Regions from separate parts of the Bacillus sp. C1 genome, predicted to be linked through region 1. Evidence: riboswitches for the same ligand, from Rfam matches in the RefSeq annotation. Region 1 holds a riboswitch; each other region holds the start of a gene.
The links. Region 1 has a riboswitch for S-adenosylmethionine ahead of ACX5JI_RS10790 (YezD family protein). Riboswitches for the same ligand answer to the same signal wherever they lie in the genome.
Positions count from the first base shown of each region.

Region 1 (7,615 bases):
CATAAGCAGCTGATACAAGGGATTCTGAAACCCCAAATGGATTTCCGTAAGTAAGTGCAATGTGAGGATATTTATGTTTTATTTTTTTTAATTCATTTGGAATATCTTCTTTCACATGCCCTGCTGCTAATAGAAAAACAGGAACAACAACAATTTCTGTCGCTCCTCTTCTTACACAAGCAGCAAAACCTTCTGAAATAAAAGGTCTCGCCAACTCTAAAAAGCATACCTCTTGAATAGGAGCTGATACACGATTCATACAAGAAGAAATAAATGCTATCGCTTCCTCTTTTGCCTCTTGGAGCCTACTCCCATGGCATATATATAATACAGCTTTCATTTTATAACACTCCGCTTACTGGATACGTAATTTCAGCTTGCTTTTCAAACCAATGAATTTTTTCACGAAAACGAACAACTTCACCAATCACAATCATACTCGGGTTTTGAATCCTCTCATTTTCAGCACGCGTTACAATTGTTCCTAACGTACCTGTAATCGTTCGCTGAGATGATGTAGTTCCCCACTCCACAATAGCAACGGGCGTGTCTTCCTCTTTTCCATGTTTCAAAAGTTGTTCACATATATAAGGAAGATTACTTACCCCCATATATACAGCAAGCGTGTCGACACCTTTCGCTAAGTTTTCCCATCTTACTTCTTCTTCAGCTTCATCTTTTCGATGCCCTGTCACAACAGCAAAACTTGCGCTTACATCCCGATGTGTAACAGGAATACCTGCATACGCTGAAGCAGCAATACCTGCTGTAATACCAGGTACAATTTCAAATGGAATACCATGCTTCGCTAACACTTCCGCTTCCTCCCCACCTCTTCCAAACACAAACGGATCCCCACCTTTTAAACGTGTTACAATTTTCCCCTTTTTCGCATATTTAACAAGAAAAGCATGAATCGTCTCTTGTTTCATTGTGTGATAGTTCGGTAACTTCCCGCAATATATGAGATCTGCATCTGCTGAAGCATAAGAAAGTAATTCTTTATTAACAAGCCGATCATATAAAATGACATCTGCTCGCTCAATGCACTTGACCCCTTTTACAGAAATTAAATCCGGATCCCCCGGTCCTGCTCCAACGATATATACTTTCCCCATCATCTCTCCTCATTTCTACTATAAAGTGAAACTTCCATCCCGATTACGAATGGAAGTTACCATATATTCATTTTGATTTGTTAGCATGTAATCCGCGGTGATGAAAACAAAAGAGGACGTCCACTCATTTCCTTCCTCTATTTCCACTTAACATAAGGCTATTCTATTTATAGCTCCTCCCTTCGCCTAAAAGAAGGATTTTCTATCTATTTTTAATCCTATATTTATCTATCTTTCGTATTACAATGTTTCTTGCTCATGAATAACAAATGCTGCACCTTTTCGAATCTTCTTTTTTTCATGCAGAGAGATTTCCTTCACTTCTGGTAGTGGTAAAAAATACTTCTCTAATTCTACTTCTACAAGTCTAAATGCCTGTTCTTCACTTTCGGCAACAACCACTACAGGAACAACACCATTTGCCAACACTGCTTCAAAACGATACAAATCCATATTGCTCCCTCCTAAGATGCAATCACTTCTTCTAAAATTGTATTTAACACTGATTGTAGATCTTCTACTCCAACGCGTTCTGCAAACTCATAAAAAGTTTCAGCTGGTAGTTTCTGTTCTTTAAAGTATGTTAAAAATGATACAAGAACATTCGGAAGATCTTCTCCATCAATCTTTCCTTTTAATTTTTGATTATAAACACCACCATCTAATAACGTACCGCCTACATAAATTTCAAACGCTTCAACAATCCCTTTTTCTTTTGTTTTCAATTTCACTCCTTGTAATCCGATATCAGCAATCTGTCTTTGGCCACATGAGTTCGGGCATCCCGTCATATGAATACGGACTGGCACATCAAGTACAAGTTGCGTATCTAAATAGTCAGCAATGTTTCGTAACCTTGCTTTCGTTTCTACCAATGCCAAATTACAATACTCAATTCCCGTACAAGAAACTGCATATCCTATGAATGATTTTGGTTTTGCTGAAATCGATTCAAACAATGGTTCTTGTAAAAGTGCCTCAACGTTACCTTTCGGAACATTCGGAATAATAAAGTTTTGCGAGTTACATGTACGAATTTCACCATTTCCATACTGCTTCGCAATTCTAGCAATTTCAAATAACTCCTCAGAATGTAAACGTCCAACAGGTACATTAAAGCCCACATATGATAAATCACCTTGTTTTTGCTTATGAACACCGTAAAAATAACCTGCATTCCATCCTTTTAAAGCATCTTTTCCTTTATCGTGTAAAGGCTCTGTATATGCTAATAGTTTTTCTTTGAATTTTTCGGGACCCCAATCAGCGACTAAAAATTTCAAACGTGCTAAATGCCGCTTTTCACGATATCCGAAGTCACGGAAAACTGTAGCAATTGCAATTGCTACCGACTTCACTTGTTCAGGAAGAACGAATAAATCTAACTCCTGAGCTAAATACGGACGAGCAGATAATCCCCCGCCCACTCGTAAATGAAAGCCTTCCACTGTTTTCCCATCAATTTCTTTTGTAGCCGGAGTAAAGGCAGCGCAGTTAATTTCAGCATTTGCTGCATTATATACATTAGTACTAATTGACATTTTAAACTTTCGAGGCAAATTCGAAAATTCTTCATTATGTTGGAAGAACTCATATACCTCTTTTACAATTGGTGCTGTATCAAATAATTCATCACCATCAATACCAGCGAGAGGGTTCCCAATAATGTTTCTTGTAATATCACCACAGGCTCCAGCTGTTGATAATCCCACTTTTTCTAAGCGGTTAAAAATGTCTGGTATTTGACCAATTTCAAGCCAATGAAATTGAATCGCCTGTCTTGTAGTAATATCAAGAACATCACGACCATAATCTTCTGCAATAGAAGCTAATACTTCAACTTGTTCATTCGTTAAAATACCAGAAGGAATATTTACACGCATCATGAAATACCCTGCTTCTTTTGGACGCTGTAAATATAAACCTGCCCATTTAAAGGAATCCCACTCTTCTTTCGGAATAGAAGCAAACCCATTTTCAGCATAATACGGAATATCTTTAAAAATCTCTAATCCATCTTTTTCTAATTTCTTTTTTTCTGTAGCATTTAACTTTTCATTGTTTGCCCACACTTTTTCACAACTCATTTTTACTCCCCCTGTATAAAGCTACGTTCTTGTAAGTAACTGATAATTTGCGCTGCACATTGTTCAATTGAATACAAATGTGTTTCTACAACTACTTCTGCCCCTACAGGCTCTTCATATGGCGAATCAATACCGGTAAATTGTTTAATATCGCCTTGTCTTGCTTTTTTATAGAGTCCTTTCGGATCACGCTTCTCACATTCTTCTATTGGGCACTTGACAAACACTTCAATAAATTCATCTTTGTCAAGAATATCTCTTACTTGTTGACGATCCACTCGAAACGGAGAAATAAATGCTGTTAGTACAATACCTCCCTGGTCTACAAATAACTTCGCCACTTCACCAATACGACGAATATTTTCTGTCCGATCACTTTCAGAGAATCCTAAATCTTTATTTAAACCGTGACGAATATTATCGCCATCGAGCACGTAATTCCCAATATTTTTTTCAAACAATTTTCTAGCGACCGCATTAGCTACTGTTGATTTTCCAGAAGCAGATAATCCTGTAAACCAGAGCACAAAACTGTGATGGCCGTTTTTCTTTCGTCTTTCTTCTTTTGAAATAGATGCTGTGTGCCAAGTAATATTTCTATTCATCCTCTTTCTCCCCTTATTTCGTAACAACTTCTTTTTGCAAACCACGAATTAATACTTCTATTACTTCTTTACGACTAAATGTACTTGGCGGAATTTCTCCATTTCGTAGCATTTCTCGTACTTTTGTACCTGATAAAATAACGTGGTCTTCCTTACCATGCGGACACGTTTTCGTAGAAGCCATCGCTTCACATTTTGTACAGTAAAAACTATGTTCAAAAAAGAGCGGTGTAATTCCTAACTCCTCTACTGTAAAATACTTAAAAATTTCTTGCGCTTCGTACGTACCATAATAATTACCTACTCCAGCATGATCCCGTCCAACAATGAAGTGTGTACATCCAAAGTTTTTTCTAACTAGCGCGTGAAATATCGCTTCACGTGGTCCTGCATAACGCATTGCTGCTGGAAAAACACTTAAAAAGACACGGTCACTCGGATAATAATTTTTCAAAAGCACTTCGTAACTTTCCATCCGCACATCAGCTGGAATATCATCTGACTTCGTTTCACCAACAAGCGGATTCAAAAACAAGCCGTCTACAATTTCCAGCGCAGATTTTTGAATATATTCATGTGCACGATGAACAGGATTTCTCGTTTGAAAACCCACCACTGTTTTCCAGTCACGTTTTGCAAATTCAGCACGAGTTTCACTTGGATCTAAATGATAAGAAGCAAACTTATCATTTTTAAAACGCTTCACAAGTGTAATCGTTCCTCCCACATAAACATTGGGCCTGTCATATATTTTTTTTACACCTGGATGAGCGGCATCAGTCGTTTTATAAACAAGCAACGCTTCCTTCCCTTTATCTGGTGTGAAGATATCTTCAATTTGAATCACACCATAGGTAACCCCTTCTTTCACAAGCCTGACCTCTTCACCTATTTGAAATTGCTGCGCCTTTTCTTCTGTGATTGGTAGTGTAATAGGTATACTCCATACATCACCGCTTACTAAACGCATTGTTTCTACTACGGATTGATAGTCCTCTTTCTTTAAAAAACCAGTAAGCGGGCTATATCCCCCTACTGCAAGGAGCTCTAAATCACTTAAAGCGATTTTGTCTAATTCAATTTCTTTTGTAATTCTCTTTATTTCATATGTTTCATCAACACGATTTACTAGTGCTTTGCTCATCTTCCTGATCCCCCTCTTTCCATGCATTTAAAATTCATTCAGTCTTTATTGATAATGAAGACCACATTCCGTTTTTGTCTTGCCAGCCCATCGCCCATCCCTTGAGTCCCCCCCTTCGCCTACAGGAAACGTACACTTTTCACAGCCTATACTTGGATACCCAACATCGTGCAGAGGGTTATAAGGTAAATGATGCTTAAATACGTAACGCCACACTTCTTTCCATGTCCAATGAATGAGCGGACAAATTTTAACAGATCGGAAACGATGATCTTGATTTATAAACTTTGTATGCTTACGAGTTTCAGATTGTTCCCTTCTTAACCCCGAAATCCAAGATTTCCCACCCACTAAAGATTCTTCAAGTGGTAAAATCTTCCTTAATTTACAGCAAAGGTTTGGATTATGCTCCCATAACTTATCCCCATGCTCTTTTACTTGTTCTTCCAATGTGAGCGAAGGTTGTTTTTCGATGATTTGAAGATCAGGAAATTTTTCGCGCACCCGTTTAATTAATTCATATGTTTCTTGGAAATGAACGTTTGTATCTAAAAATACAACTTTCGCAGATGGATTTACTTGGTTTATAAGATGCAGTAAAACCATCCCCTCTACACCAAAGCTACACGCATATACAATTTCATCCTCATAATGTTTATAGGCCCACTCTAATACTTGCAACGCTCCTTTTGTTTCATCTTCTTCCGAAAAAGAAACGACATCATCTTGCCACGTTTCATACGTCAACATGTTTTTTCCCCCTGTAACGCAAAAAGACGGTTTTAACCTAATGAATAGATTAAAACCGCCTCTAGTTTTTCTAGTCAGCGCTTTTTACTTTAAGCGTACCTTTTCACTTTTCTCAAGCTGGATCACTTTTCCATCTTGCACAACAATTGTAATCGAACCATATTTCATATCAGCAAGCATCGTTTGAATCTTCTCCGCTACTTCGTCAAAATGTCCACGTACTCCCACGAACAGCCCCCCTTTTTTATTCATAAAAAAAAATCTTTTCCATTTCGAAAAGACTGTTCGGTAATATATTTTACCTTATCTTTCAAAATGGACACCATTTTGCTGGACTTAGCACCTTGCTTCCTATTAAGCAGGTTGCTGAGCTTCGTAGGGCCAGTTCCCTCCGCTTCTCTTGATAAGCTTTGTATTTGTATTTTATCATAATTCTGATTTTTTTCAATCCTAGTTTTCCGATATATTTTGTTTTTTCTTTTAAAGGAGCTACCTATCTCAAGCAACTCCTCTTTATTGACTATACAAGCTCTTTTATACGTATGCGATCGTTCCCAATTATATTGTCATATGTTTCACGCTCAACAACGACTTGCGATGTTCCATCTTTTGCAAATACTACAGCTGGTCTACGAATACGGTTATAATTATTCGCCATAGAATATCCATATGCTCCTGTACAAGAAATTGCTAACAGATCCCCTGAAGCAACTTGCGGTAACTCTATATCCCAAATAAGCATATCTCCACTCTCACAACACTTTCCAGCAATTGAAACAACTTCTTCAGCCGCCGCTTTCCCTCGGTTCGCTAACGTCGCCTCATAACGCGCTCCATATAGAGCTGGTCTTAAATTATCTGTCATTCCTCCATCAACAGACACATATTTACGAATGCCAGGAATCTCTTTTACAGCTCCTACTGTATAAATTGTTGTGCCTGTATCCCCAACGATACTACGCCCTGGTTCAATCCATATTTCAGGGAGAGGATAATGATTTCTTGTAAATTGTTCTCTCACTGCATCTGTTACAGCGTGCACATATGTCTCAAGTGTAAGTGGTGTATCAGCTTCTGTATAGCGAATACCAAAACCACCACCGACGTTTAACACCGTTACAACATAACCGGTCTGTTCTCGTATCTCTTCTAAAAATTTATGCAATACTTCAATCGCTCGAACAAACCCTGCTGTTTCAAAGATTTGTGATCCAATATGCGAATGAATACCTAACACATTATAATTTGATTTCTCTAGCGCGATTTGAATCGCCTGTCTTGCTTGACCTGTAGAAATTCCAAAACCAAATTTCGAATCATCTTGCCCTGTTGTTATATATTCATGTGTATGAGCTTCTACCCCAGGTGTAACCCGAATTAATATATTTACAATTCTTCCATATTGCTCTGCTAAGTCATGTAATATTTCCATTTCAAAGAAATTATCTACAACAAAGCAGCCAATATTCGCCTGAAGCGCCATTACCATCTCTTCTTTTGTTTTATTATTACCATGAAAATGAATACGTGAGGCAGGAAATCCTGCTTGCAAAGCAGTAAATAGTTCTCCTCCAGAAACAACATCTAATGACATCTTTTCCTCACGAGCTACGCGGCACATCTCCATGCACAAGAACGCTTTACTTGCATAAGCTACTTGGTAAGAGAACCCACTTTCACGAAAAGCACGATGAAACGCGCGGCATTTTTCCCGAATAGAAGCCTCATCGTATACATAAAGTGGTGTCCCATATTGCTTAGCTAACTGCGTTGTGTCGCATCCCCCAATTTCTAAGTGTCCTTGCTCATTGATTCGGCTTGTGCCGTGTAAATACATTTGAATTCCTCCCTTATTTCTCCTAAAACTCATAACCCCAATCTTCTATTCATTGCAGCGCGCCCTTAGTTCCC
Region 1 covers NZ_JBTMZT010000002.1:831,826-839,440, reverse strand. The annotation lists gene ACX5JI_RS10825 (sirohydrochlorin chelatase) at 1-340, opposite strand, end outside; gene cobA (uroporphyrinogen-III C-methyltransferase) at 342-1,118, opposite strand; gene ACX5JI_RS10815 (DUF3906 family protein) at 1,359-1,571, opposite strand; gene ACX5JI_RS10810 (nitrite/sulfite reductase) at 1,583-3,205, opposite strand; gene cysC (adenylyl-sulfate kinase) at 3,208-3,810, opposite strand; gene sat (sulfate adenylyltransferase) at 3,824-4,954, opposite strand; gene ACX5JI_RS10795 (phosphoadenylyl-sulfate reductase) at 5,000-5,704, opposite strand; gene ACX5JI_RS10790 (YezD family protein) at 5,789-5,932, opposite strand; SAM riboswitch class I at 6,005-6,114, opposite strand; gene lysA (diaminopimelate decarboxylase) at 6,225-7,541, opposite strand.

Region 2 (7,615 bases), on a different contig from region 1:
TAAAAGAAATGATTCCTTCTTATGGTGTGGCATTAATGGAAAATCCAGAGTTTTTCCAAGAAGTTTATGATTCAACAGCGCAGACGCTTCGTTTAAGTAAAAAAGAATTGGCTTATAATTAATTCTTTGGATGCAGGATAGTTATTCTTTCTTTAATAAATATAATTCTAAAAAAACTAAGACATCACTACGATTTTGTTGTGATGTCTTAGTTTTTTAAGCTAGTATTATATGAATCATAACTTAAACTCTAGAGGCTGAATAATCACCGGGTTCTTATGTGGATCTAACCATTTTAAAGTAATATCCACGTACCCCATTTCTAGTTAAGCTACGTGTAATATGAATTGGACGGTTATCATAATTTTGAGCAGAACCAGAAAAAGATGGCTCATTTTCACCATCGATCGAGCCTAACAATTTTTCGATTGTCATCACATGGTACTAGGTTTGAGTTCCTTTTTTTGTAAAATTTATTTTTCTATGATATGCTTGACGTACGTTTTAGTTGTAACTATAATTGTTACGATTCGGAATTTATTATGGAAAGGGTGGATCATGGAAGTGAATGAAGTTAATCACGATGTATATAAACCTGTAAAAGCAAACAGGTTATGGATGATTCTTGTATTAGGGACACTCACAGCAATTGGGCCATTGTCTATCGATATGTACTTGCCTTCGTTACCAAAATTGACGGATGATTTACAAACGAATGCCTCTCTTGCTCAGCTTACTTTAACAGCATGTTTACTAGGACTTTCGGTTGGACAATTATTTGTTGGTTCAATTAGTGATATTTATGGACGGCGCAAACCGCTTATTATTGCTCTTATTATCTACGTTGCATCTTCTTTACTTTGCGCAGTTGCACCATCTATTTGGAGTTTAGTTCTTTTACGATTTTTACAAGGGGCTTCAGGCTCAGCAGGTATTGTTATATCTCGTGCTATGGTACGTGATATGTACTCAGGTTCTGAGATGACAAAGTTTTTCTCACTACTTATGTTAGTAAATGGAGCAGCGCCAATTTTAGCACCAATTATTGGAGGGCAATTGCTACAGTTTACATCATGGCGCGGAGTGTTTATCGTTCTTGGAGCGATAAGTGTATTTATGTTAGTATCAGCTACATTTGTGTTACGCGAAACATTACCTCTTGAAGAGAGGGAAACAGGTGGTTTAACAGGGACATTAGCGACATATGGGAATTTACTAAAAGATCGTTTGTTTATGGGATATGCTTTGTCTCAAGGATTAGTATCAGCAGCAATGTTTGCTTATATTTCTGGATCACCGTTTGTGTTGCAAAATATATACGGGGCATCACCACAAGAATTTAGCTTATTCTTTGCTATTAATGGTGTTGGTATTATTATTGCCAGTCAAATTACTGGCCGTTTAGCAGGGAAGGTAAGTGAGAAAACGTTATTTGTAACTGGTATTGGAATTGCGGCTGTCGGTGGTATTTCTTTACTTCTCACAATTGTACTAGGGATTGGGTTAATTAGTGTGTTATGCTCATTATTCCTTGTTGTATCGAGTGTTGGGGTCGTATCGACCACAGGTTTCTCACTAGCGATGAGAAATCAAAAACAAGCTGCAGGAACGGCATCGGCATTACTTGGCTTATTACAGTTTATTTCTGGAGCACTTGTTGCACCTTTAGTAGGTATTGGAGGTAGTAACACTGCACTTCCTATGGGCATTGTTATCGCCCTTTGTGAAGTAGGGGCCGTTGTTTGTTATATTTTTATGACGAGTCGCAGCGAAAAGCAGTATGCTCTTCAGGAAAAGAAAAATATTGATTTGTAACAAATAGAAAAGAGCCGTAACATATAGTTGCGGCTCTTTTTAGTATGTTGGGCAACAGGAGCTAGGGAGCTCTTGTTTTTTGGCGTTTTTTGTTGGTTAGTCGATATCCTTGAAAGATCGCCGATAAAATTTCATTCACCACCTCTCCACAGCCCTTTTTTCTGTAATGCGGGATAAAACTAGTTACTACGGCGGTCGAAGTGACAAGTAAGAATATGTTTTGTTTTGAAAAAAGTGCGTGAAGTTCAAAAAATCTCATTATTCGATAAATTAATTGTTTTTATCCTTCTTTTTCCTTATAATGGATATGGATTCTATTTTGCGGTTTTTATATTTTATTATGCAATGAAACTATGAAACCCGTAAACTAGAATAAAAATAAAAAAGGAGTGTTCATATGCTGAAGAAAGTAAGTGCCGTAACTCTTGTATCTCTTTTGGCTTTTTCTCCTGTTGCGGCGTTGGCAGCACCGGATGAAAATGTAAAAGAAGTACAAGTTCAAAATCAAGAAAAGGTACCTGAAAAGCAAAATGACACCAAGAATTCAGCGGTAAATGAAGGAAAAGAACAACAGAAGCAAGACAGTGTGGAAGTAAAGAAAGAAGAATCTAAAGAAGGAGTGAAGGATGTACAACAACAAGAGAAAACAGACCCACAAAAACAACAGCCTGCTCCAGAGAAGAAAATTGACCCAGTAAAAGAAGCTGAAAAAGAACAAAAGAACGAATCGAATGTGAAGGGTGAATCAGAAAAAACAGGAGTTGTAAATCCATCAGGACAACAGGTAAATACACCTCCGGCTAAAAAATCAAAAGAGGATGCTAAGGATTTAAATCAGATAGCTACTGCTGATTTTAGCGGCAAGGTAACAGGTAAAGCGAAATGGGACGCAAAAAATAACCATTATGTATTAGATGTGACTGCGACTGTAACGAATACTTCAAAGGAAAAGGTAAGCGGTGTATATCTTGGCGTTTCTATACCGAAAGGGCTAGATGGTGAATTGAAAGATTTTCCTGTACTAACACTTGAAGATGGTTCTGAAGCGATTGCATTACCATTACCAGATATGGAGCCAGGAAAAACAGTTACAAAAAACGTGAAAATACCCGTACTTGGAAATGTAGCAGGGAAACCAGTGAACAAAGATATTGAGCTATATTTAATCGATAAGAAAGAGGGATATACACCTCTTGGTAAGATTAAAGGAAGCGCAAATATTGATTTTTCCGAGATGAATAAAGATCTACGTTTTGAAGGTAAGGCAAAAGCGACAACCTGTGTACCGAATTTAAAGGAAAACCAATTTACATTAGATTTCTTATTAACGACTCAAAACTTAACAATTGAGGATTTACAAGGGTTCGATGTAGAAATTGAGGTTCCAAATGATATTAAACTGACAATTCCAGATCACTACACGCAAGGAGAAATTCCAGATTATCTAAAAGATGGTTCTTTGCAAGAGGGCACTGGAAAAGGAACGATGAACTTAGATGTTAAATGGAATGGAAATAAAGCAACAATTCCAGTTAAAACAATGGGAGCTGGAGAAGGATCTGCTTTATACTTCCAAGTTGTTGGGGAAACAGCGAAGGAATTAAAAGATTTAAAAGTTAAGTTTACAGCAAAACGTGGAGATAAAACGATTGCTGTACAAGTGCCAATAGAGAAAGTAGAACAAAAGGATTGCAAGAAACAAGATAATAAAAATACAGGTGGAAATAACAATGATGATGGAAAAGGTAATGGAGGCAATAAACCTAATACGCAAGTGCCAAATCCAAATCAAGTAAATAATCAACCAGCAAAAGTTACACCGACACCAGCGCCAACACCAACAAAAGTTACAACAACACCAGTCGTAAGTAATACACAATCTCTTCCTAAAACAGGTGCTTCAAGCAGCGATAATATGCTGACATTACTTGGCGTTGTAATGCTTGCTGGTGGTGCTTTTGCATATAGACGCAGTCGTACAACTATTAATAAATAATAAGCGGTAAAACTACATATTTGATTTTTCCGTTTACAAGAACCCGGTAGATTACCGGGTTTTTTATTGCTTTCGAAAGGTTCACTTTATGGAGATATCAGTAGTATAAAGTGACGATACTGTGACAAAAATTGTTATATGTGTATAAAAATAAGCTCATAAGTGCAAAGTGTGAAAGGTTCTCGTTATAATAACAAGTGGAGATAAGTAGTAGAGGTAGATAAAGTGAAACTTTAATCAGTGGGGGGCTTCATCCCCCACTGATTATTAGTTAAACGAGTCGGGCCTTTACGGGCAGTTGATCTCCCATCTAACTTCTTTGTATATGCTGAACTTTGAGGTGGGAGTCCTACTGCCCGTTAATGCGGGATAAAAGGAGAGTAAGAGATGAAGAAAGTGTGGGGTGTTATCTTGCTTGGAAGTATGCTTCTTTTAGCAGGATGTAACGGAAACAAGGACACAAAAGAACCGAAAGAAAAAGTAGAACAATCGGCAGAACAGACAGAAGAGATGAAAGTATATCTTGATGTGCATAAGAAGTACGATGAGAAAATGAATAAAGAGTTAAATGAAGCGGTAAAATTGTGGGAAGAAGCGAAGGAAAAAGGCGGGAAGGCATTAGTACATGCTAAGTTTAAAGAAGATGTACAGAAGGTAACGGCAAGCATGTTAGAGGATATTGATCACATGCGTAAAGAGATTCGCGTACCTAAGTCAAAAGAGCAAGAACATGAGTTGTATGTCGGTTTCTTAAACGAGACGGAACAAGCAATGAAGAAGTTAGAGAAGTTAGCGAAAGATGAGGATTCGTCATTAATTCGTGATATAGAAGTTCACTTTTCAACAGCTTCAACATACTATAAACGTTTTCAACAAGAGTTTCAAAAATAACCTCGCGATGTGCAAGGTTATTTTTTCTTTCCATCCCCGTCTTCATCTTCAGCTACTAAGATTTTCTGTTCCTCGTGAAATTCTGAAATTGTTTGACCGGTAATGTTATCGAATGGGGTATAGAAAGAAGTGATACTTTTCTTTTTAACAAATAATTTGTAGAAGCCAATGATGACTAATATGACAATTGTTAATGGTAATCCTATAACGGCCATAAGTAATGGATCCATTGTACATCTCCTTTTCGGGGTGAATCTTTTATTTTAATTATAAAGTGAAAAATGAAGTACCACCATAAAAACTGATTTTTCTAAAAACGACCTTTTGGATTGACTTTCCATTTTTTCGGAATTATAATTCAAAATATACAATTCAAACTAAATAATAATATAACAATTTACTTATCCAGAGAGGTAGAGGGACTGGCCCTATGAAACCTCAGCAGCGGGTTCTGAAAGATGAACACCGTGCTAATTCCAGCAAGCAAGGCTTGAAAGATAAGTGATGGGCATAGATGTATTAAGCCTTGATCTTATTTTTTGAGATCAAGGCTTTTTTACGTTAGGAAAAGGAGGAAAGAAGGAATAGGCATAAATAGTGCAATAAAACAAAGTAAATTCATGTGTTTAGGGGGCTATAAGAGTGTATGTTGTAAAAAAATTATCGATTATGGTATTTACGTTATGGATTATCACTACTGTGACATTTTTAATTATGCATATTATACCAGGTGATCCATTTTCATCAGATGCAAAAATTTTCCCAGAGGAAGTTGTTCAAAACATGCGGGCGAAATATCACCTAGATGAACCGTTATGGAATCAATATGTTGCTTACTTAGATGGGGTTATTCATTTTGATTTTGGGGAATCCGTTCAATCAACAGGTCAAGGCGTATCAGAAATTATTACGACAGGATTTGGACCATCGGCAATTATCGGATTACAGGCATTTATTATTTCATTATTAGTTGGAATTGCTGCTGGGACATTTGCGGCACTGTATCATGGCAAAATTATTGATTATGGGATCAGCTTATTAGCGATTTTAGGAATCTCAATTCCAAGCTTTATTTTGGCACCATTATTTATTCAATTGTTTGCTATTCAATTGGAATTACTTCCAGTTGCTTCTTGGGGCACACTTTCCCATACTGTATTACCATCATTTGCGTTAGCTTTAGGGCCAATCGCTGTTATTACGAGATTTGTTCGTTCTAATATGATTGAAGTTTTGCAAAGTGACTATATTAAGCTAGCACGAGCGAAAGGAATACCGATTCGGAAAATTATTGTAAGACATGCACTTCGAAATGCTCTTGTCCCGGTACTTACATTTGTAGGACCGCTTATGGCGGGCTTATTAACAGGGACTTTCGTTATTGAAAAAATTTTTTCAATTCCTGGTTTAGGAAAATATTTTGTAGAGAGTATCTTTAATCGAGATTATCCAGTCATTATGGGAACAACAATTTTCTACAGTGCATTGTTAATTGGATGCATCTTTATTACAGATATGATTCACCGCTTAATTGATCCACGCATTCGTTCTATTACGTGAGGAGGGGATTTAGATGAGTGCATATGAAATTGATGAACAGCTCTTGTCTAGTGAAGAGAAGAGAGCACTAACAGCAAATCAGAAGCAGCTAACAATTAGCCGAAAGAAAGAAGTATTTCAAAAATTTATTTCAAATCCAATTGCAATTTTTGGAACAGTTATATTAGTTTTCATTATTCTTTTTTCGCTTATAGGTGAAAGCTTAACTTCGTTTAGTGCGAATGAGCAAATAAAAGAAGCAACAAACTTGCCGCCTAGTAGTGAGCATTGGTTTGGTACAGATGACCTAGGCCGAGATATTTGGGCACGTGTTTGGGCTGGTGGGAAAATTTCATTAACAGTTGGATTGGTCGCAGCGGTACTTGATATCGGAATGGGAGTACTAATTGGTGGTCTTAGTGGATATATAAGAGGGCGCAATCGTCTTGGAACGTGGATTGATGAATGGATTGTAAGAGGAATTGAAGTGTTATATGGTATCCCGTATTTGTTAATTGTTATTTTATTATTAATCGTTATGAAACCTGGACTTTTTACAATTATTATAGCTCTTGCATTAACGGGATGGATTGGAATGGCACGACTGATTCGTGCGCAAGTGCTTTCGTTGAAACAAAGGGAGTTTGTAATTGCAGCTGAACGATTAGGTACATCGCATATGAAAATTATCTATCAGCACTTAATTCCAAACTTAACAGGAATTATTATCGTAAATTTATCATTTACAATTCCAGCTGCTATTTTCTCAGAATCATTTCTTAGTTTCATAGGACTTGGAATCCAATCTCCAGCGGCAAGCTGGGGAACGATGACGAACGATGCACTAGGAACGTTGTTAAGCGGAGAATGGTGGCAACTCTTTTTTCCAGCATTAATGATTGCGTTAATTATGTTTGCATTTAATGCGATTGGTGATGGTTTACAAGATGCGATTGATCCAAAAATTGTGAAGCAAAATCGAAAGGGGAAAAAACATGGAACAGCTCTTATCTTTAGAAAACGTAACGTTAGCCGTTGAGAAAGAGAATGATAAGCAGGCGATTGTAAAACATGTTTCCTTCTCTATTGAGCAAGGTGAAATTGTTGCACTCGTTGGAGAAAGTGGTTCAGGGAAAAGTGTAACGGCACAGTCCATTATCGGATTAAATCAAGATTCAATTCATATTGATGAAGGGAAAATCTCCTTTCAAGCGGGTGAACTAACGAGTTTGCAAGAATCCGAGTGGAATAAAATTCGAGGGAAAGATATTTCATTTATATTTCAGGATCCACTTTCATCTTTAAATCCAACGATGAAAGTTGGAAGACAAATTACGGAAGTGATTTTGCAACATGAAAAGAAATCAAAGAATG
Region 2 covers NZ_JBTMZT010000014.1:22,028-29,642, forward strand. The annotation lists gene ACX5JI_RS23080 (malate:quinone oxidoreductase) at 1-122, shown strand, start outside; gene ACX5JI_RS23085 (multidrug effflux MFS transporter) at 556-1,815, shown strand; gene ACX5JI_RS23090 (LPXTG cell wall anchor domain-containing protein) at 2,213-3,811, shown strand; gene ACX5JI_RS23095 (hypothetical protein) at 4,199-4,702, shown strand; gene ACX5JI_RS23100 (DUF3951 domain-containing protein) at 4,720-4,932, opposite strand; SAM riboswitch class I at 5,101-5,206, shown strand; gene ACX5JI_RS23105 (ABC transporter permease) at 5,345-6,262, shown strand; gene ACX5JI_RS23110 (ABC transporter permease) at 6,276-7,280, shown strand; gene ACX5JI_RS23115 (ABC transporter ATP-binding protein) at 7,237-7,615, shown strand, end outside.
Region 2: it holds a riboswitch for S-adenosylmethionine, as region 1 does, so the genes downstream of both, ACX5JI_RS23105 (ABC transporter permease) here and ACX5JI_RS10790 (YezD family protein) in region 1, are expected to answer to the same signal.

Region 3 (7,615 bases), on a different contig from region 1:
GCTTACGCGTTCATATTGAACATTCTATTTGTGTGGAAGACACGAGTAAGCATAAGCCGCATCCAGAGCCCTTATTAGAATGCTTAAAGCGCCTTAATATTCATGCAGAAGAAGCCATCTATATAGGGGATTCGGTATATGATTTACAATGTGCAAAACAAGCGGGAACAAAATTTGGATTAGCGTTATGGGGAGCGAAAACAACGACTGGATTTGAAGAGGCTGATTATGTTTTTGAAATTCCTCATGAGATTTTGAGTGTAGTAAAAAGGGATATGTAGGTTTAGCTGTATATCCCTTTTTACGTAAACTTTTTTATTAATCTCGTAGACCAAGGCTAGCATCATACATCCTCCTTAATCACATACATTGCATGCTGGTCTTAATTTTTTATATGCAATAAACGGATAGAGTTTAATAAAAGAATGGTACAATATAAGAATGATGTATAGAAGTAGGGAGGATCAGTATATGTACGTAACTGTAACAGATGCAGCATATAAAAAGATTATGGATACGATTCCAAGTGAAGCGAAATTTATAAAACTATTTTATGATAATGAAGGATGCGGCTGTGTGATGAGCGGGATTATTGATTTAGTAGCTGTATCAGAGAAAGATGAACGTGATGTAGATATTGATTCAAATACGTTGCAATTCATTGCGGATCGTACAAAGCTTGTTTTTATGGATGACAAGTTAACTGTCGATTTACACGAATCAGGCGGGCATTTTCAATTAAAAAGCCCAAGCCAATTTTATAATCCGAATATGAAACTTCACATTCGAGTATAACTGATGAAAAGGGAGCGAATTATACGCTCCTTTTTCTTATGAGATCGTTCAGTTCCTGAAATATACATTTGATTGAAATTTCTGTATAATATTCTTTGCGGAGGGGATATGCATGAGGAGATGGGGAATTGAATTATTGCTTTTAAGTGTTGTAATCATTTGGGGTGTAAATTATACAATCGGTAAATATGGACTTGCGGAGTTTACGGCAGTTGAATTTACTGCGCTTCGTATGTTTGCAGCAGCACCTCTATTATTATTATTGACATTCTATATGGAAAAATCATTGTATATGGAGAGAAGAGACATACCGAGGCTCATCGTTGTGAGTATTGTCGGTATCGTATTGTATCAAACGTTGTTTATGGAGACGATTAAATATACATCCGCTACGAATGCTTCTTTACTTATTTCTATTTCACCTATTTTTACAACGATGTTTGCGATTTTTTTAAAACAAGAGAAGTTTTCTTCCCGAAAATTAATTGGTTCTATTATAGCTTGTGGGGGAGCTGGGCTCGTTTTATTGGCGGGGCATTCACTCGCGGGGTCTTTTTACGGAAATGGAATTGGAATTGTTACATCGCTGTGCTGGGGGCTATATCCAGTGTTAGCAGGACCACTTATTAAAAAATATTCAGCCCTTCGTGTAACGGCATGGTCAGCAGTTGTTGGCGCAATTCCACTTGTTATACTAAGCGGCTCGTATACTTTTTCGCTGCCATTTCAAATTGAACGAGGAATGACGTGGTTTGCGCTATTATATTCCATTTTCTTTGTAACCGTATTCGGTTTAGTGATGTGGTATATTGGAGTGCAAAGAATTGGGGCTTCTCATACGATGGTATATATGTATATTACACCGCTTGTTGCGGTTGTATTTGCGGCAGTATGGGCACAGGAACATATTTCGCTGCAGCAAATGATTGGCGGAGGTATTATTTTTCTCGGTTTATGGTTTGTGAAGTCTGAAAAACTTGAGGCGCAATCTGTCGTGTCAGAGCATATATCAAAATAGGAAAACAGATCAATCGTGATCTGCTTTCCTATTTTTTTATTTTTGGTAAAAATATAAGGAACAAAATCGCGATAATAAGTGGAATGAAGTTAAGAATAGGTATGCGAAATAGTGTAGTGAGAATAATTCCAGAGAGAAGGGTACCAAGGACAGCGTAGAAGATACTATGTTTGTTTGTGTACCAATATAATGAGAGTCCTATAAGTGCAGGGATAGTGAGGTGGATGAGAGCCATTAAAAAATAAATCATTAGATGCCCCCTTTATATGTGTATTTACACTTACAAATTGAAAACCGATATAAGCCATTAGATAGGAGAAGGGATTCGGCGGGACAGAGTCTATTTTCGCCCCATACAATGTGAGAACAGAAAGAGAGAATGAGTGGAGGTTTCTTTATATTTCCAAGGCTGTAATGTATATAAATACAAATTAAAAAAATGACATAAAACCATTCTTTTTAGGAGGGAGAGAGCATCCGGCCATGCGTAGAAGCGGTCAGCCCCTCTTCCTGTCCCATGCCAAGTGAAAACAAAGAGAGAGAATGAGTGTAGTTCACTTTTTGTCCTTTATAGCAACGGGTTATGTGTTGAAAAATCCAAAATGGATTTATATATACATCATATCCGTATTTTTGTAGATTGATATCACTTTTTTGTAAATCTATGAAAAATGTTTGTAAAAATGTCACAAATTGTGTCTCTTTCCAAACTAGAAATCTTGTATAATATTATTTCTGAAAAATATTTTAATAACATAATCATAGTAGTTATGTTATTTTTTCTTGGAATGTAACAGATAAAATCTGATGATATGGCAATAAGATGATAATGGTAAAGGAGAATTGCATGATTAGTATGTCGTTAAAGTCATTTAAAATCCAAATGTATTATTTGCTAGGCGCGATGCTAGTAGGCTGGGCGATGACACCTTTTTCTGCACACTTTTTAGGGGCAGGGATTGGTCTACTTGTTAGTATGTATTGCGTGTGGATTTTAGGAAGACGGATTGAAAAGCTCGGAGATAGTATTGTAAAAAAGAGTAAAGCACCAACACTCGGTATGGTTAATCGCTTCGCAGCAGCGATACTCGGCGCGATTATTATGTATGAGATTGAACACCATATGGTTATGTGGGCGTTTGCGGTTGGGATTATGGGCGGTTATTTTTTAATCGTTGTGAATTTGGCGTATTATAGTATGAAAGATGCGGAGGAATAGATAAGTACTTAAGTCAGTTTGTTGGGAAACAGGAGCTAGGGGGCTTCTGTTTTTTGTTGATTAGTCGATATCCTTTGTCGAATCGTTAATATATTCAAATTTGCGTCGATATATTGTGAGAAACGGTTGATATATTTGAAAAATTGCTGATAAAATTTCATTCACCATTTTATACGAACAAACCTCATCAGATCAACATGTTTCTTTTTATAATTTTGTAGCATTTCCCTTTCTACACGGCCTGACATAAGTACAAAATCCTTTTTTAGGTGATCCGTTCATGCGTAGAATCGGTCAATGCCTGTATTTGCCTCATGCCGGGCTAAAGCGTGAGTGTGGGATCCGCTTTTGTGCTCGAAGCTATGATTGGTATGGTGAAAAGTTATACATAGAAAGAAGCTTACGTTTTTATCGTAAGCTTCTTTTTTATTTGTAAGTAAGTGTAACCTGTAAAGCTCCGCTTGGGTTTTGTCGGTGAGTACGCGAAACTTTTTGGTTACAACATACTTATTCATATGAGTAAAGGGGTATTCCAACAGTAAAGGTTAAATTAAGCGATTGGGCCGCCTAATTTAATAATGCTTTCAGAAACGTTATCGAACTTCTTGAAGTTTTCTTTGAACTGATTTGCAAGTTCGGTTGCTTTTGCTTTGTAAGCTGCTTTATCGGCCCATGTTTGTTCAGGCATTAATACTTCATCCGGTACACCAGGCACGTGAAGTGGTACTTCAAGACCGAAGACGTCATGTTTTGCTGTTTCAGCGTTATCAAGCTCGCCGTTTAATGCTGCTTGCACCATTGCACGAGTGTAACCTAAGTTCATACGTTTCCCAACGCCGTATTCGCCACCAGTCCAGCCAGTGTTTACTAGGAATACTTTTGCATGATGTTTCTCGATCTTTTCACCAAGCATTTCAGCATAGCGAGATGCGTCAAGTGGTAAGAATGGAGAACCGAAGCAAGTTGAGAATGTCGCTTGCGGAGATGTTACGCCGCGCTCCGTTCCTGCTAGTTTACTAGTGTAACCGCTTAAGAAATGGTACATAGCTTGCTCTTTATTTAATTTACTGATTGGAGGTAATACGCCAGATGCATCAGCAGTTAAGAAAATAATTGTATTTGGATGTCCTGCAACACTTGGCATTACGATATTATCGATCGCATGTATTGGGTATGCAGCACGTGTATTTTCTGTTAATGCAGTGTCATTATAATCTGCAACGCGTGTTTGATTATCAATTACAACGTTCTCAAGAACTGATCCGAATGTAATTGCATCAAAGATTTGTGGCTCTTTCTCATGAGAAAGGTTAATACATTTTGCGTAGCAACCGCCTTCAATATTAAATACGCCGTTATCAGACCAACCATGCTCATCATCACCAATTAATTTACGGTGTGGGTCAGCAGATAATGTTGTTTTACCAGTTCCAGATAAACCGAAGAATAAAGCAACATCGCCTTCTTCACCTACGTTTGCAGAACAGTGCATCGATAAAATATCTTGTTCTGGAAGTAAGAAGTTCATAATAGAGAAGATTGATTTTTTCATTTCTCCAGCGTATTCCGTACCACCGATTAATACGATGCGTTTTTCAAATGAAACCATAATAAATGCTTCAGAATTTGTGCCGTCAATCGCTGGATCTGCTTTAAAACTTGGTGCAGAAACAATTGTAAATTCAGATTCATGATTTGTTAATTCTTCTTCAGTTGGACGAATAAATAATTGATGTACAAATAAATTGTGCCATGCATATTCGTTAATAACTTGTAACGGAAGACGATAGTTACGATCCGCACCAGCGAAGCCTTTAAATACGAACAATTCTTCTTTTTCTTTTAAGTATTCTAATACTTTTGTATATAATTTATTAAAATGTTCTTCAGAAATCGGTTGATTGACAGAACCCCAAGCGATCTTATCTGCAATCGACGCTTCTTTCACAATAAATTTATCTTTAGGAGAACGTCCTGTATATTTTCCTGTAGAAGCAGAAACGGCACCAGTAGAAGTCAATTTTCCTTCGTTTCTCATTAGTACTTTTTCCACTAATTGTGGAACGCTTAGTTGAATCTGTGCATTGCTTCCGTTCAGTAATTCATGTAATCCAATTTGGACATTCACAGTACTCATATTTATATACCATCCTTTTCATTTTAATGAAATATTTCTCGTAATCCCCACCAAGAGTATAACACAATCATATAAATAATGTATACTATTTATTTACTTTTGTTTGTGTGAATGTATTATCTTTCTTATTTATATTTCTTTCGACATAAATTGAGACTCTCATTGGGATCTTTTCATGACTAGAATACTCTCGTCAATGGGGCATTTTACTTGTCTTTTTTTACATTTTGAAGGTGTGATATTTTATTTTATGGTTAACGGGGAGGGATTCTATGAAAAACTTATTAGGAATATGTGAATATGAATTGACAAATGAATATCATTTCTTTAGTATAGGTTGGGACGGATACTCTCTTATCCCGAGCTGGCGGAGGGACAGGCCCGATGAAGCCCAGCAACCTCACTTGTAACGGTAATAAACAAGTGAATAGGTGCTAAAACCTGTGCGAGGCGAAAGGTCTCGAACGATAAGAGCGAAGGGCAAAAAGCAGTATGCAAGTAGCAAATTAAACCTTTCCTCTATATAATAGGGAAAGGTTTTTCTTTATACTTGTGTGGGAGAATAAATGAATGTCGCAGTTTGTGGCAAATTAAGGATGAGTTCCGTACAATATATACAATTACTGTAGGGAGGTTTACCAAATGACAAAACAACGTCATCTGTTCACATCTGAGTCTGTAACTGAAGGACATCCAGATAAAATTTGTGACCAAATTTCTGATTCAATTTTAGACGCGATCTTAGCAAAAGACGCAAATGCACGTGTAGCTTGTGAAACAACAGTAACAACTGGTTTAGTATTGGTAGCGGGGGAAATTACGACTTCTACTTATGTAGATATTCCAAAAATCGTTCGTGAAACAATTCAAGGTATCGGCTATACTCGTGCAAAATACGGATTCGATGCAGAAACTTGTGCAGTTTTAACATCTATCGATGAGCAATCTGCTGACATCGCTATGGGTGTTGACCAAGCGCTAGAAGCACGTGAAGGTCAAATGACTGATGCTGAGATTGAGGCAATTGGTGCAGGGGACCAAGGTTTAATGTTTGGTTTCGCATGTAATGAAACAAAAGAATTAATGCCACTTCCAATCTCACTTGCTCACAAATTAGCTCGTCGTTTAACGGAAGTTCGTAAAGATGAAACTTTAGAATATTTACGTCCAGACGGTAAAACGCAAGTTACAGTTGAGTATGATGAAAATGGTAAACCAGTACGCGTCGATACAATTGTAATTTCTACGCAACATCACCCTGATGTTACATGGGAACAAATCGATCGTGATTTAAAAGAACACGTTATTAAACACGTTGTACCAGCTGAGTTAATTAATGAAGAAACAAAATTCTTTATTAACCCAACAGGTCGCTTCGTAATTGGTGGACCACAAGGTGATGCTGGTTTAACAGGACGTAAAATTATTGTTGATACTTATGGTGGATACGCTCGTCACGGCGGCGGTGCATTCTCTGGTAAAGATGCAACAAAAGTTGACCGTTCTGCAGCATATGCAGCTCGTTATGTCGCGAAAAACATCGTAGCAGCTGGTCTTGCTGACAAAGCAGAAGTACAACTTGCATATGCAATCGGCGTAGCACAGCCAGTATCAATTTCAGTTGATACATTCGGCACTGGTAAAGTATCTGAAGAAGTACTAGTAGAACTAGTTCGTAACAACTTCGATCTTCGCCCAGCTGGTATCATCAAAATGTTAGACTTACGTCGCCCAATTTACAAACAAACAGCAGCTTACGGCCACTTCGGACGTACTGATGTAGATCTTTCATGGGAACGTACAGACAAAGCAGCAGCTTTAAAAGAGCAAGCTGGTCTATAATATAGGAAAAAAGCTTTGCGCGGGAGCGCAAAGCTTTTTTATTTGTAATTAGACTGTAGTAATGCAAAAAGCTCAATATCATGCCAATTCCCATTTCGAAATACAGCTTCTTTACAACTGCCTTCATGTTGAAAGCCAAGTTTTTTATAAAGATGTATCGCCTTATCGTTAAATGAAAATACACGTAAGGATATACGATGTAAGTTTAATTCTAAAAAGGCATACTCTAATAATAAAGTCAGTGCTTCTTTTCCATACCCTTGTCCCCAATAATCTTTCTTTCCGATATCGATAATACATTCTGCATTTCGATTATGTGGGTCAATGTTAATTAAAGATGTGATTCCGATTGGAAGGTTATCCTCTTTTTGTTCAATAATATAACTTTTAGAGGTAGAAGAGTGAATGATTTGTTCACAAAACTGCTCTGTTTCCGGGAAAGAGTATGTATCAAGGGTGAGACTGGTAGTGCTCATAACTTCTATATCATTTCGCCAATGGTAATAGGTTGGAATATCATTTTCTGAAAACTTTCGTAAACGAATCCGATTTGTCTCGAACAAGTAGAAAACCTCCTTTATTTCACCTCAGCACTTTGGTTCTT
Region 3 covers NZ_JBTMZT010000013.1:95,340-102,954, reverse strand. The annotation lists gene ACX5JI_RS22905 (HAD family hydrolase) at 1-281, shown strand, start outside; gene ACX5JI_RS22900 (iron-sulfur cluster biosynthesis family protein) at 472-795, shown strand; gene ACX5JI_RS22895 (DMT family transporter) at 908-1,813, shown strand; gene ACX5JI_RS22890 (hypothetical protein) at 1,842-2,063, opposite strand; gene ACX5JI_RS22885 (hypothetical protein) at 2,273-2,503, opposite strand; gene ACX5JI_RS22880 (ATP synthase subunit I) at 2,661-3,032, shown strand; gene pckA (phosphoenolpyruvate carboxykinase (ATP)) at 3,583-5,169, opposite strand; SAM riboswitch class I at 5,521-5,643, shown strand; gene metK (methionine adenosyltransferase) at 5,812-7,011, shown strand; gene ACX5JI_RS22865 (GNAT family N-acetyltransferase) at 7,050-7,574, opposite strand; gene ACX5JI_RS22860 (hypothetical protein) at 7,589-7,615, opposite strand, start outside.
Region 3: it holds a riboswitch for S-adenosylmethionine, as region 1 does, so the genes downstream of both, metK (methionine adenosyltransferase) here and ACX5JI_RS10790 (YezD family protein) in region 1, are expected to answer to the same signal.

Region 4 (7,615 bases), on a different contig from region 1:
TATAGCGAACTAAGCTAGAAAATACATCTGTTCCTACTACAGTAGGACGAGGTACTGTTGTTTGCCAAAAATAATAGATCGAAAAGCATGCGAGTTTTCCAAGAATAACGCCGCTTAATGTTATATAGTACTGTTTTCGATTAGCGAAACAATAATAAATGAGTGCTCCATATAGATATGGAAACCAAAGTAAATATGGAATGATAAATGCCTTTACAAATGGAATCCAATCATCAATTACTGTTGTAACATTAACAGCGTGTGTTCCAGATTTATTGAGTACATCGTAAAGGGGGCTTACGAGTACGAGTAGAAGTATATAACTTAATGGAAGAAAAGATGAAAGCTTATATTTTTTCATGATGATCTCCTAGTGTTTAGTAATATAAGTAAACCTTGTTGATTATAATATAGAAACTCTAAAGGGGCTATTGATTTTACTTACATTTTCTTAAATGAACCTTACATTTTTGTCACTTGACTTTGAATGGAGGGGTTAGATATGAAACGTTTGTGGGGGCTGTTAGTTCTCATATTGTTCTGTCTAGTGGGAGCGGGTTGTGAAAAGAAGAATGTGCCGCCTATCCAAGAGTATAACGGGAGGGCACTAAAGGTTGGAGTTGTCGGCGAGGCGCCCAAGGATACATTTAGAAATATAAAGTTTGTAAATGTAAAGTTAGAAGAAATGAAGGAGAAGTCTGAGGAGGTTGATGGATTTCTCGTTATGAAAGAATATTTTGAAGAAGCATCAACAGAAAAATATACGGACTTATTTTTAAACTTAAAAAAGCCAGTGTTTTTTATTGGCTTAAAGGATCGACCGTATATAATTTTTACTAATAAAGATTTAGATTATAGTAATGCACCGAAAGATGGGGCAATGATGTATACGCAAGGGTTTGTAAACGCTGGAAGAAGCACAGGCCAGTATTGGGGGATGGGATTATATAATGATACCTTTTCAGAGCAAAGTATTCACAATATGTATATAACAGTATTTCAAACGATTGCGGATTATTTGAGTAGGCAGTAAGGAGCTCTTGATTTAGGAGCTGCTTCTTTTTTTATTTAATCAAACGTTTGTTTAACATATATGTTCGGGTGCAACCGTAAATCGAGAGAAAAAATTTTATATATAGAAATGGCGGAAAAATGCGAAAAATTTGCAGGATAAAAGAAAATTATCACGAAATAAGTTAGAGTTTGGAGAAGAATCGTTTGAAATAAGAGAATGTTTTCTATATGATAAAGATAAAGGTTAGTAAAAAGTAGGTGAATTTATGACAGTAACATTTTATTCATATCCAAAGTGTGGCACATGTCAAAAAGCAAAGAAATGGTTTGAGGCAAACGATGTAGCATATGAAATGATTCATATTGTTGAAAATCCACCGTCAAAAGAAGATTTACGTAATTTACATGCGAAAAGTGAATTGCCATTAAAAAAATTCTTTAATACAAGTGGAATGCGTTACCGTGAACTTGGCTTAAAAGATAAGTTAAAGGATGCAAGTGAGGACGAAATGTTTGAACTATTAGCGTCTGACGGCATGTTGATTAAACGTCCAATCGTAACAGATGGCACGAATGTAACACTTGGTTTTAACGAAGAGCAGTTTGAAAGTGTGTGGAAAAAGTACCAATAAGGTATTTTTACATAATTAATACATTCACTGGAGGTACAGTCATGAGCATTCCAAATCATTTACGTTACTCTGAAGAACACGAATGGGTAAAAACTGAAGGCAACGAAGTTGTTATCGGTATTACTCATTTTGCACAAAGTGAGTTAGGCGATATCGTATTCGTTGAACTTCCTGAAGTAGGTGCAACAATTGAAGCTGACGAGCCATTCGGAAGCGTAGAATCTGTTAAAACAGTTTCTGAATTATACGCACCTGTAAGTGGTAAAGTTGTAGCAGTAAACGAAGACTTAAGCGACCAACCAGAACTTGTTAACGAATCTCCATACGAAGGTGCATGGATGGTTAAAGTTGAACTTTCTGATGCAAGTGAATTAGAGAAGTTATTATCTGCAGAAAAATACGCAGAAATGACAAACCAAGACTAATTTTAGTCGAGATAAAAGGGACAGCCTATGTGCTGTCCTTTTTGTTTTGCATTTTGTGAGCCAACGACCTCCTATTCTGAGCGAGCCGCTTGCGCTTTTCATTGTCTAGCTCCAGCGGCTAGAATGTTCGGTGGCTTCGTGTCTTCCTGCGAGGCAAAGAGCGCCTCTACATCAGAAGCTCCATCCCCCTCACATTCTGAGCGAGCCGCTTGCGCTTTTCTTCTTTACAAAAATAAACAGGAAACAACATGAAAATATCGAATATACTATATACTAATAAGGTTGTTTTATAGTACATGGTGATCGGGTGATGACATATGGTTTATGTAGAGAAAGTCATTATTGTCGAAGGAAAGTCAGATAGAAGAAAGATTGAATCTATTATTCGAGAACCTGTGGAAATTGTTTGTACAAATGGTACAATTGGTTTGTCGAAAATGGATGAGTTCATTGATCAGTTTTTTGATAAAGAAGTATATGTGCTAGTGGATGCAGATGATGCAGGGGAGAAGCTAAGAAAGCAATTTCGTAAGGAATTTCCGCAAGCTGAGCATATTTACATTGATCGTTCGTATCGTGAAGTGGCAACTGCGCCGTCTTCGCATTTAGCGAATGTATTATGGGGAGCTGACATCGACGTTTATACAGAATATTTACGGTAAGGAATGATAGAAGTGATTGAGTGGACAGGTGCTGAAGCTACAGCTCTAATAGCAGACCAAGAAAAAATAGTGTTATATGTATATACACCGATGTGTGGAACATGCCAATTAGCAAAGAAGATGCTAACGGTGGTAGAGGCTACTATAGCTGAATTAGAAATAGGAATGCTAGATTTAAACTATGCCCCTTATTTAGCGAGAGAGTATGAAATAGAAAGTGTACCTTGTTTACTTGTATTTGAAAGAGGAGCACTGATGAAGAAAATATATGCATTTCATTCGGTTGAATATTTATATAAAGAATTACAGTAGGCGGCAAAGTTTTTGCCGCCTCGACATATTTCTTGGGAAATATGCTTGAAAGATAGAAGTGCTACATTATTTGTCGAGAGAAAGTAACAGGATTGCCCTTTGAGGAGATGGAATGGTATGTAGTAGAAAGTGATATGAAGGATGTGACTAGAATGGAATTATATTCGTTGCTTCAATCATTTGTAACGTATGCCAATAGCCAATATCACCTCGAGCCACTTTTACGCCAAAGAGAGAAGACAATTAATATTTGTTTTAGGGATGAGTGTTACTCACTTCAAATTTCAAGAGAGTATATACAACTTTTGAAAGAGGCGAGGGGAACAGAGCAACTTGTTTGTTTTCAAGAGGAAGATTTACGGCGATTAGTAACTGGAAATGTACGATTACAAACGCTTTTAAATAGTGGGCGTGTTCAATATAACGGAACGTATCGTACGATGTTATTATTGGAATCTGTATTTCATATATGTAAACCAATGTCTGTCGGGGCTTAATATTCTGAAGTTTCTCTTTTTGCGAAAATTTCTATTGACATAATGGTTGTATATTGATACAATTCAAGTCATAAAATATAGACAATTTCATAAATTTTAAATCAGACGAAAATTCAATCTGATTTCTCTTATCAAGAGAGGTGGAGGGACTGAGCCCTATGAAACCCGGCAACCGTCAACTTTTATGTTGAAATGGTGCCAATTCCTGCAAAGCAAATGCTTTGAGAGATGAGAGGAAGGGATAATGTTGATATACGCATATAAACCTTTCTGCTCATTCTAAAAGCAGAAAGGTTTTTTGTTGTTTGAATGAGGAGGACATTCGAATAATAAGAAGAGCTAACAAGAAATTTAGCTATAGCGACAGTTAGGTTTAAGCAATTCTCACATTAAAAATAAAAAATTGTGGGAGTAAATCAGAACGAGCTGCTTACGCTTTTTAACTAAAAAAGGGGTGAACATCATGATTTTATTAGAGAATGTAAAGAAAATATATAAGTCAAAAAGTGGTGATGTCACTGCTGTGGATAATGCCAATTTAAAAATAGAGAAAGGTGAAATTTTTGGCGTTATTGGATATAGTGGCGCTGGGAAAAGTTCTTTAATTAGATTGTTTAATCAATTAGAGAAACCAACTTCCGGACAAATTACGATAGCAAATCGTGTGATTTCAGCGATTACTGGAAGTGAGCTTCGAAAAGCAAGGCAAGAAATTGGTATGATTTTTCAGCACTTCAACTTACTTTGGTCACGAACGGTTCGTGAAAATATTGCGTTTCCACTTGAAATTGCAGGTGTAGATAAAGAACAAAGAAAAAAACGTGTGGATGAGTTAATTCGTCTTGTTGGATTGGAAGGAAGAGGCGATGCATATCCGTCTCAACTAAGCGGAGGACAGAAGCAGCGCGTTGGGATTGCAAGAGCATTAGCGAATGACCCGAAAGTACTCCTCTGCGACGAAGCGACATCAGCACTTGATCCAGAAACGACAGATCAAATTTTAGATTTACTATTAGATATTAATAAACGTCTTGGTTTAACGATTGTACTTATTACACATGAAATGCATGTCATTCAAAAAATTTGTAATCGCGTTGCAGTAATGGAAAAAGGGAAAATCGTAGAGACAGGTCCTGTACTAGATGTATTCCGTAACCCGCAGCAGGAGATTACAAAGCGATTTGTACAACAAATAACAGATTCAGAAGATACGAATGAAACGATTGAGAGCCTATTAGAGAAATATCCAGAAGGTAAAGTGATTCGTTTGCAGTTTATTGGCGATTCTGTAGAGCGGCCGGTACTTCAGAGATTGATGAGACGGGATGATATAGAAGTGAGTGTGCTGCAAGGGAATATTGCACAAACAAATAATGGATCTTATGGAAACTTAGTCGTTCATTTGAATGGTACAGAGGCTGCAATCCAGCAAGCAATCGAAGGAATTCATCAAGAACAAGTAGAGCTGGAGGTGATTGCGCATGGATAAGTTACTTGCAAACGTAGATTGGAATCAAATGCTAGAAGCAACAGGTGAAACATTATACATGACGGCAATTGCAGCGCTTGCTACATTTGCTTTAGGTCTCATTTTAGGATTATTACTCTTTATGACAGCAAAAGATAATTTGTGGGAAAACAAGATGGTTCATACTGTGATTGGAGCGTTTGTGAATATTTTCCGCTCGATCCCATTTATCATTTTAATTATTTTATTAATCCCATTTACGAAGCTTCTTCTTGGAACAATTCTTGGAGCGAGTGCAGCGCTGCCAGCTTTAATTATTGGGGCAGCACCGTTTTATGCAAGGATGGTTGAAATCGCGCTTCGTGAAATTGATAAAGGTGTGATTGAAGCTTCAAAAGCAATGGGAGCAAAAACGAGCACAATCATTTGGAAAGTATTAATACCAGAATCATTACCAGCGCTCGTATCGGGTATTACAGTAACAACAATTGCTCTTGTAGGTTATACAGCAATGGCAGGTGTTGTCGGTGCTGGAGGTCTTGGGACACTTGCTTATTTAGATGGATTTCAAAGGGGACATAATGATGTAACAATTGTTGCGACAATTTGCATATTACTCGTTGTGTTTTTGATTCAGATTATTGGGGACCTTGTTACAACTCGAATTGATAAACGATAAATAAAAAGGGGAAGGGTGTTTATAACATGAAAAAATTATTACTGTCAGCACTTATTACAACGTCAATTTTTGGGTTAGCGGCTTGCGGAGGAAAAAGTGAAGATAAGCTTGTTGTTGGTGCTTCTAACGTACCACACGCTGAGATTTTAGAGAAGGCAAAACCGTTACTTGAGAAAAAAGGAATCGAATTAGACATTAAACCATTCCAAGATTACGTATTGCCGAATAAATCGTTAGCAGATAAAGAGATAGATGCAAACTACTTTCAACATATTCCGTACTTAGAGAAAGAAATTAAAGATAAAGGTTACAAGTTTGAAATTGCAGGGAAAATTCATTTAGAACCAATTGGTGTCTATTCTCAAAAATATAAGAGTTTAAAAGAACTTCCAGATGGAGCGACAATTATTATGAGTAACTCGGTTGCTGACCATGGGCGTGGTTTAGCCATTTTACAAAAAGCAGGTATTTTAAAAATTAAAGAAGGTGTAGACCCAGTTAAAGCTACTCCAAAAGATATTGCGGATAATCCGAAAAACTTGAAATTCAAAACGGACATTGAGCCTGGCTTATTACCGCAAGTGTATAACAATAAAGAAGGCGATGCTGTTTTAATTAATTCTAACTATGCGATTGATGCGAAATTAGATCCAGCGAAAGATGCGATTGCGATTGAAGATAATAATTCTCCATATGCAAACGTTGTTGCGGTTCGTAAAGGTGATAAGGATAAAAAAGAAATTAAAGCTCTTGTAGAAGTGTTACATTCAAAAGAAATTCAAGATTTCATTAAGAAAGAATATAAAGGGACAGTTGTTCCTGTAAAAGAATAATGACTTGAAAAAGGGCTGAGAAATCTCCAGCTCTTTTTTCTTTATATAAATAAGAAGAAAGATGTATCATAGTAGAATGTGAAGGAAATACTTATATACATTTGTGAAAAAATTGTTACATTTTCTCAACGTTTGCGATATCATTTTATTTGATATAAAATTAGAATGAGAATAAAATGAGAATATGAACGTTTTAGGAATTTTTAAAATGTATATAGAGGATTAATGGAGGTATTGAGATGGCTGGTTCTACATTAACGGTTAAAGATTTACATGTATCAATCGATGGCAAAGAAATTTTAAAAGGTGTAAACCTTGAAGTAAAAGGTGGAGAAATCCACGCAATTATGGGACCTAACGGAACAGGTAAATCAACTTTATCTTCTGCAATTATGGGTCACCCAAAATATGAAGTAACAGAAGGTAGCATCATCATCGACGGTGAAGATGTATTAGAAATGGAAGTAGATGAGCGTGCACAAGCGGGTCTATTCCTAGCAATGCAATATCCAAGTGAAATTAGCGGAGTAACAAACGCTGACTTCTTACGTTCTGCAATTAATGCACGACGCGAGGAAGGCGATGAAATTTCTCTTATGAAATTTATCCGTACATTAGATAAAAATATGGAATTCCTAGAAATGGATCCAGAAATGGCACAACGTTATTTAAACGAAGGTTTCTCTGGCGGTGAGAAAAAACGTAACGAAATTCTTCAATTAATGATGATTGAGCCGAAAATCGCAATCTTAGATGAAATCGACTCTGGTCTTGATATCGATGCATTAAAAGTTGTATCTAAAGGTATTAACGAAATGCGCGGTGAAGAATTCGGTTGCCTAATGATTACGCATTACCAACGTCTATTAAACTACATCACTCCAGACTTCGTTCACGTTATGATGAACGGTCGCATTGTTAAATCTGGTGGCCCTGAGCTTGCACAACGTCTAGAAGCTGAAGGTTACGACTGGATTAAAAAAGAATTAGGTATTGAAGACGAAACAGCAGAGCAAGAAGCGTAAGAGAGGAGCATAAACATGACAATTGGTACATTACCTTTCGATCAAGAAACAATCCGTCAGCGCGCTAG
Region 4 covers NZ_JBTMZT010000004.1:93,057-100,671, reverse strand. The annotation lists gene ACX5JI_RS14340 (phosphatase PAP2 family protein) at 1-361, opposite strand, end outside; gene ACX5JI_RS14335 (hypothetical protein) at 503-1,033, shown strand; gene ACX5JI_RS14330 (arsenate reductase family protein) at 1,281-1,646, shown strand; gene gcvH (glycine cleavage system protein GcvH) at 1,688-2,071, shown strand; gene ACX5JI_RS14320 (toprim domain-containing protein) at 2,389-2,733, shown strand; gene ACX5JI_RS14315 (thioredoxin family protein) at 2,737-3,045, shown strand; gene ACX5JI_RS14310 (hypothetical protein) at 3,198-3,542, shown strand; SAM riboswitch class I at 3,668-3,777, shown strand; gene ACX5JI_RS14305 (methionine ABC transporter ATP-binding protein) at 4,006-5,031, shown strand; gene ACX5JI_RS14300 (methionine ABC transporter permease) at 5,024-5,689, shown strand; gene metQ (methionine ABC transporter substrate-binding lipoprotein MetQ) at 5,716-6,522, shown strand; gene sufC (Fe-S cluster assembly ATPase SufC) at 6,762-7,547, shown strand; gene sufD (Fe-S cluster assembly protein SufD) at 7,563-7,615, shown strand, end outside.
Region 4: it holds a riboswitch for S-adenosylmethionine, as region 1 does, so the genes downstream of both, ACX5JI_RS14305 (methionine ABC transporter ATP-binding protein) here and ACX5JI_RS10790 (YezD family protein) in region 1, are expected to answer to the same signal.